DNA from 2 places in the Vagococcus coleopterorum genome. Region 2 is predicted to be linked to the other one. Evidence: predicted binding sites of a transcription regulator. Region 2 holds the regulator's gene; the other holds the start of a gene.
The links. The regulator CtsR, encoded in region 2, represses protease genes until heat stress. The targets are predictions, from matches to a motif close to TTGGTCAAAAAAGGTCAAANA.
Positions count from the first base shown of each region.

Region 1: clpB (ATP-dependent chaperone ClpB) is a predicted target of CtsR. The motif match lies at 1,553-1,573, and genes of this name have one in related genera.

Region 1 covers NZ_CP049886.1:1,438,674-1,442,167, reverse strand. The annotation lists gene pepT (peptidase T) at 1-725, shown strand, start outside; gene G7081_RS07240 (hypothetical protein) at 812-1,267, shown strand; gene clpB (ATP-dependent chaperone ClpB) at 1,611-3,494, shown strand, end outside.
Region 2 covers NZ_CP049886.1:467,763-471,256, reverse strand. The annotation lists gene G7081_RS02375 (ATP-dependent Clp protease ATP-binding subunit) at 1-1,770, opposite strand, end outside; gene G7081_RS02370 (CtsR family transcriptional regulator) at 1,776-2,231, opposite strand; tRNA gene G7081_RS02365 (tRNA-Pro) at 2,357-2,430, opposite strand; tRNA gene G7081_RS02360 (tRNA-Arg) at 2,446-2,519, opposite strand; tRNA gene G7081_RS02355 (tRNA-Leu) at 2,548-2,633, opposite strand; tRNA gene G7081_RS02350 (tRNA-Gly) at 2,674-2,745, opposite strand; tRNA gene G7081_RS02345 (tRNA-Thr) at 2,787-2,859, opposite strand; tRNA gene G7081_RS02340 (tRNA-Leu) at 2,868-2,949, opposite strand; tRNA gene G7081_RS02335 (tRNA-Lys) at 2,962-3,034, opposite strand; tRNA gene G7081_RS02330 (tRNA-Val) at 3,038-3,110, opposite strand; rRNA gene rrf (5S ribosomal RNA) at 3,131-3,246, opposite strand; rRNA gene G7081_RS02320 (23S ribosomal RNA) at 3,340-3,494, opposite strand, start outside.

The DNA of each region.
Region 1 (3,494 bases), 560 kb from region 2:
TTGCGTTCGGTCCTGATGAAGAAATCGGTACTGGGGCAGATAACTTTGATGCTGAAGGCTTCGATGTTGACTTTGCTTACACTATGGATGGTGGCCCAGTGGGTGAATTACACTATGAAACATTTAGTGCTGCTTCAGCTGTTATCACAATTAATGGTAAAAACGTTCACCCAGGATCAGCTAAAAATACAATGATCAACGGTTTACAAGTTGCTCATAAATTCCACAGCGAAATTCCAGCTAACGAATGTCCAGAAATGACAGAAGGCTATGAAGGCTTCTATCACTTAATGCACGTTGAAGGTAACGAAGAATTAACAACGATGCAATACATCATTCGTGACCACGATCGTGAAAAATTTGAAGCTCGTAAAGAGTTCATCAAATCTATCGCAACTAAATTAAATGCTGACTTCGATGAAGAACGTATCTTAGTTGATATGCACGATCAATACTACAACATGGGCGAAATCATCGCTAAAGACATGAGCATCATTGAATTAGTTAAAGATGCTATGGGTGTTGTCGGAGTAGAACCAAAAGTTGAACCTGTACGTGGGGGAACTGATGGCTCTAAAATTTCTATGATGGGTATTCCAACACCAAACATTTTTGCTGGTGCGGAAAACATGCACGGACGTTTTGAGTTTGTTTCAGTCCAAACAATGGAAAAAGCGACTGCTGTAATCGTAGAAATTGCAAAATTAAATGCATCTCAAGCGTAATTAGTCTATAATAAAGGAAGTTCCCTGATTTAGGGACTTCCTTATTTTTTTACGATAAAAAGACAATCAACTAGAAGAGGTGCCTCGTGTTATCATTTGAAGAAAAAAAAGCTATCTTTGATAGCTTCGAAGAGCTGACATGTCAGCCAGTTTCATTGAATCGTTTAAACTATCACTTTGAAGAAAGTGCTATTCCTAAAACAACTTTAGTGAAGTTCTTACACCCGAAAAGTGGCAATGCTTTTATTTACGCTGGTTACTTACCAGGACAAGAAACTAAGGGCGGTTACATTTCAGTTCATGGCGATACAAAAGAACAGATTATTGAAAAAGTGAACCTAGCTTTAGAATTCTTACGTCTAACAGAAGATGGTTTTCCTGAAGGATACGAAGAAGAGTGGCGTGACAATCATGGAGATGAATTGACTTTACGTTACCAAAACTACATGTGGGTTGTGGTGATGACAAGTGGAGCTGTGGAAGCAGTCTTCAAAACAAAGCAACAAGCAGAAGGTTATTTAATGGATGAAGGTTTTGAATAAAACGCTGGCTAGCGTTTTATTTTTTTTTGATTAATTTATTAATTTTAGAATAATGAGCTGTTTTAAAAATATGCTATTATAATACATAGGTTAAGGGGGTCAACTCCTTGCTGTTTACAGAAACTGAATAGGGGACATCAGTAACTGTCCGGAAAACTGGAAAGAAGTTAAAGTATAAAATGTGTTATTGGGATAATACTTTAAGACAGTTTTATATAATCAAACCGCTAATGTGATTAGTGGTTTTTTTTTGTTATTTCAAATGATCAAAAAATGCAAACATATTCTTTGACCTATTTTGACCAAAGTTATATAATAAGGATATAGTTAAGGAGGCGATAGGATGAATATCGAGAAAATGACAACAACGCTGCAAGAAGCAATTAGTGCAGCACAACAAGTGGCAATGACTCGCATGCATCAAGAAATCGACGTCTGCCATTTATGGAAAATCTTTTTACAACCGGATCATTTTGCTTATCAATTTTATAAAGATGCAGGTGTACCTGTAGATGAGATGATTCAAGAAGTGGACCAAGAGTTAGATGCCATTTCAGTTGTATCGGGAAGTAACGTCCAATACGGACAAGGCCTTAGCCAAAATTTATTTAATCTATTAAACGAAGCAGATAAAATCCGTGAAAGTTTTGAAGATGAGTTCTTAGCAACAGAAGTCGTCCTATTAGCTTTAATGGAGTTGAAAAATTACCCGCTAGCAAAATTCTTAAGCACAAGAGGTTTTACCGCTAAGAGTTTACGCCAAGCTGTGGAAGATTTGAGAGGAGGAGATCGTGTGACATCACAAAATCAAGAAGAACAATATAAAGCATTAGAAAAATACGGGACCGACTTAAATCAATTAGTGAAGAGCGGTAAACAAGATCCAATCATTGGTCGTGACGATGAAATTCGTGATGTGATTCGTATCTTATCTCGTAAAACAAAAAATAACCCAGTCTTAATTGGGGAACCTGGTGTTGGTAAAACCGCCATCATCGAGGGACTAGCACAACGTATTGTCCGCAAAGATGTGCCAGAAAACTTAAAAAATAAAACAATCTTTTCATTAGACATGGGTGCTTTGATCGCAGGTGCTAAATACCGTGGTGAATTCGAAGAACGTTTGAAAGCCGTTCTGAAAGAAGTGAAGAAAAGTGATGGTCAAATCATTCTCTTCATTGATGAGATTCATACCATCGTTGGTGCCGGTAAAACAGAAGGTAGTATGGACGCCGGTAACTTACTGAAACCAATGTTAGCTCGTGGTGAGTTGCACTGTATTGGTGCTACAACTTTAGATGAGTATCGTGAATATATGGAAACTGATAAAGCATTAGAACGTCGTTTCCAAAAAGTCCTAGTAAAAGAACCAACTGTTGAGGACACAATTAGTATTTTACGTGGATTGAAAGAACGTTTTGAAATTCACCATGGTGTTAATATTCATGACAACGCCTTAGTTGCGGCTGCAACATTATCAAACCGCTATATCACGGATCGTTATTTACCGGATAAAGCGATTGACTTAGTCGATGAAGCTTGTGCAACCATTCGTGTTGAAATGAATTCCATGCCAACGGAACTTGACCAAGTTATCCGTCGTTTGATGCAGTTAGAAATTGAAGAAGCTGCCTTGAAAAAAGAAACAGACGATGCAAGTAAAAAACGTTTAGAAATTCTGCGAGAAGAGTTAGCTGAATTGCGTGAAGAAACAAATCTTTTAAAAATGCGTTGGGAAACTGAAAAAGAAGAAGTCAACCAAGTCAGCAACAAACGTGAAGAATTAGATAAAGCTCGCCATGCTTTAGAAGAAGCTGAAACAAATTATGATTTAGAACAAGCAGCGGTCCTAAGACATGGCACAATTCCACAATTGGAAGAAGAGCTGAAAACATTAGAAGCTAAAAACTATGTCGAAAATGAAGGTCGCATGTTACAAGAAGCGGTAACGGAAGAAGAAATCTCGGTTGTCGTAGGTCGTCTAACAGGAATTCCTGTGACGAAATTAGTAGAAGGTGAACGTGAGAAAATCTTACGTTTAAACGAAACATTACATAACAGAGTCATTGGGCAAGACGAAGCTGTTGATGCCGTGTCAGACGCTGTTATACGCTCCCGTGCGGGCTTGCAAGATCCAAATCGTCCACTAGGGTCATTCTTGTTCTTAGGACCTACAGGGGTAGGTAAAACAGAATTAGCTAAAGCCTTAGCTGAAGAGTTATTTGAT
Region 2 (3,494 bases):
GCTATGTTTTTCCATAAATTCTGACATATCTACACGTACCAATGCATCTTCAGAACCAAACACTACCTCTGCCAATGCTTTAGCTAATTCTGTTTTACCTACACCTGTAGGCCCTAAGAACATAAATGAACCAATCGGCCGTTTAGGATCTTTTAATCCACTACGACTGCGTCTAATTGCTTTTGAGACAGCCACAACTGCTTCTTCCTGACCAACCACACGTTTATGTAGTTCGGATTCTAATTCTATTAATTTTTTAGCATCTTTCTTTTCAAGTTGCTTCAGTGGGATTGCCGTCCATTCTGACAAAACTTCAGCAATATCTTCAGATGTTACTTCAGCGTCAAATATTTCACTTGCATTAGCATCTTCAGTTATCGCACTTTCTAATTTCTTAATCTGATTTTTTTCTTTTAGCCTCATGCTTGCAGCAAGTTCAAAATCTTGATTTAAAATAGCATTATTTTTATCTTGTTTAATCTGACTCAGCTTATCTTCTAACTTGGTAATTGGAGAAACTTTTTCTTTACTATTAATGCGAACTTTCGCAGCCGCCTCATCTAGTAAATCAATCGCTTTATCAGGCAATTGTCTACTTGGTAAATATCTTTTAGAAAGAAATACCGCATTCTCAATAGCTTCTTTTGTAATGACAACACGATGATGCTCCTCATAACGAGATTTTAATCCCATTAAAATTTGAATGGCTTCATTTTCAGAAGGCTCTTCAACCATTATCTTTGCAAAGCGGCGTTCTAGCGCGGCATCTTTTTCAATATATTTTTGATATTCATTATTAGTTGTTGCACCAATCGTTTGAACTTCTCCTCGTGCTAAAGCGGGTTTTAAAATATTAGCAGCGTCAATCGCACCTTCTGCACCACCAGCACCTATTACCGTATGTAGTTCATCAATGAATAAAATAACATTCCCTGCATGATAAATTTCTTCAATAATATTTTTCATACGATCTTCAAACTCACCACGATATTTAGTTCCTGCAACCATTGATCCCATATCTAACATCATCAACCGTTTAGACGCTAAATTATTCGGTACATTCCCTAAGACAATATGTTGAGCTAATCCTTCTGCAATAGCCGTTTTACCAACACCTGGTTCACCAACTAATACTGGATTATTTTTAGTCCGTCTACTTAAAACTTGAATGATCCTTTTAATTTCTTGATCTCGACCAACAACCGGATCAATTTGTTCTTTTCTAGCCATTTCAGTAAGGTCTCTAGCTAAAGAATCAAGGGTTGGTGTTAAAGAATTATTCTTAGGCGTCTGTGTAGTATTTCGCTTGCCAACTTTACTATTTCTATTTTCAGTTACGCCTATTTTTTTTAAAACATATTGTCGTGTTTTAGCAATATCTAACCCAAAATTACTTAAAATTCTAGCAGCAAAAATATCAGGATCACGTAAGATACCTAAAAGAATATGTTCAGTGCCAATATTTGGTGCGCCTAATCGATTTGCTTCATCTCCTGCAAAAGCTAATATTTTTTGCGTTCTGGGAGAGTATGGTAAAAAACCAGCTACGCCCTTAACAGTTCCATAGCCAATTATTTTTTCAATTTCTTCATGTACAAAAGAAGCTGTTAATCCTGATTCACGTAAAACTTTACCTGCAATTCCATCTGGTTCTTCTATTAAACCTAATAATAAGTGTTCCGAACCAACAGCATTATGTTTATACGAGACCGTCTTCTCTTGGGCAATCATCAATACTTCTTTAGCTTTCTCAGTAAAATATTTTTTCAAAAGAATCACTCCTTGTCTTTATATGTTAATCGTTCTAGTAAAACATCAAGCATTTCTGCACGTAATTTATGATTATTCTCTAAAAGTTTATCTTCAAAAAAAGGTTCTATCAAAAACGCTTCATTTTGAGTGAGTATATCATACTCAAGAAGTTGATTTAAAATAGCCCTTGTTTCTTTTTCAGTGACTGTTTCTTCGAATATGTTTGATAACTCGCTCAACCGGTCTTCTTCTCTCAATTCTACTTTTGAAATTCTAATATAACCACCACCACCACGTTTACTGATTACCTGATAACCATGAGGAATTGTAAATCTCGTGTTTATAACATAATTAATTTGAGATGGAACGCAATTAAATATAGAGGCAACCTCAAAACGTTGAAGCTCAATCACGTTTTCTTTAGAGAGTAACTCAATTATATACTCTTCAATTAAATCAGATGTATTCATTTTGCTCATTTTTTTCACCCTTTAATCTCTGACGTTTCTTGACTTATTAATAGTATACTAATTTTTTAATATAATTGAAAGAAAAGGGAATTATGACAATAAAAAAAAGCTAAACAATGTTTAGCTTACAAAAATCGGGAAGACAGGATTCGAACCTGCGACACCTTGGTCCCAAACCAAGTACTCTACCAAGCTGAGCTACTTCCCGAAATATCATTATAAATGCACCCAAGAGGAGTCGAACCTCTAACCGCCTGATTCGTAGTCAGGTACTCTATCCAATTGAGCTATGGGTACAAGTGATTTGATCTTGATCAAACACTAATGCCGAGGACCGGAATCGAACCGGTACGGTGATTACTCACCGCAGGATTTTAAGTCCTGTGCGTCTGCCAGTTCCGCCACCCCGGCTAGAATTAACTACTGGCTTTTTGCTTCTTTCAAAACAAAAAGCGGAAGACGGGGTTCGAACCCGCGACCCCCACCTTGGCAAGGTGATGTTCTACCACTGAACTACTTCCGCGTTAACTATTTAAAATAAAAAAGAGTCTAAAACTCTTAAAATGCCGGCTAAAGGAGTTGAACCCTCGACCCTCTGATTACAAATCAGATGCTCTACCAACTGAGCTAAGCCGGCTAGATAAATGCGGGTGAAGGGACTTGAACCCCCACGCCGTTAGGCGCTAGATCCTAAATCTAGTGCGTCTGCCAATTCCGCCACACCCGCAAATTTCTTTAATGACCCGTACTGGGCTCGAACCAGTGACCCTCTGATTAAAAGTCAGATGCTCTACCAACTGAGCTAACGAGTCATATGGAGGTTAACGGGATCGAACCGCTGACCCTCTGCTTGTAAGGCAGATGCTCTCCCAGCTGAGCTAAACCTCCATGGGATAAAATAATACTAAGCGTGGCAACGTCCTACTCTCACAGGGGGAAACCCCCAACTACCATCGGCGCTAAGAAGCTTAACTACTGTGTTCGGCATGGGAACAGGTGTATCCTTCTTGCTATCGCCACCACACTTGTGATGTATTATTTTCTTTTGAGTAATTGCTCACTCAAAACTGGATAATTAAGTTTAATCAAAACATTCCTTGAATCCTACGTTTAATTCTTGGTTAAGTCCTCGACCGATTAGTACTAGTCCGCTCCATACATCACTGTACTTCCACTTCTAGCCTATCTACCTGATCGTCTCTCAGGGGTCTTACTTTCCGAAGAAATGGGAAATCTCATCTTGAGGGGGGCTTCACGCTTAGATGCTTTCAG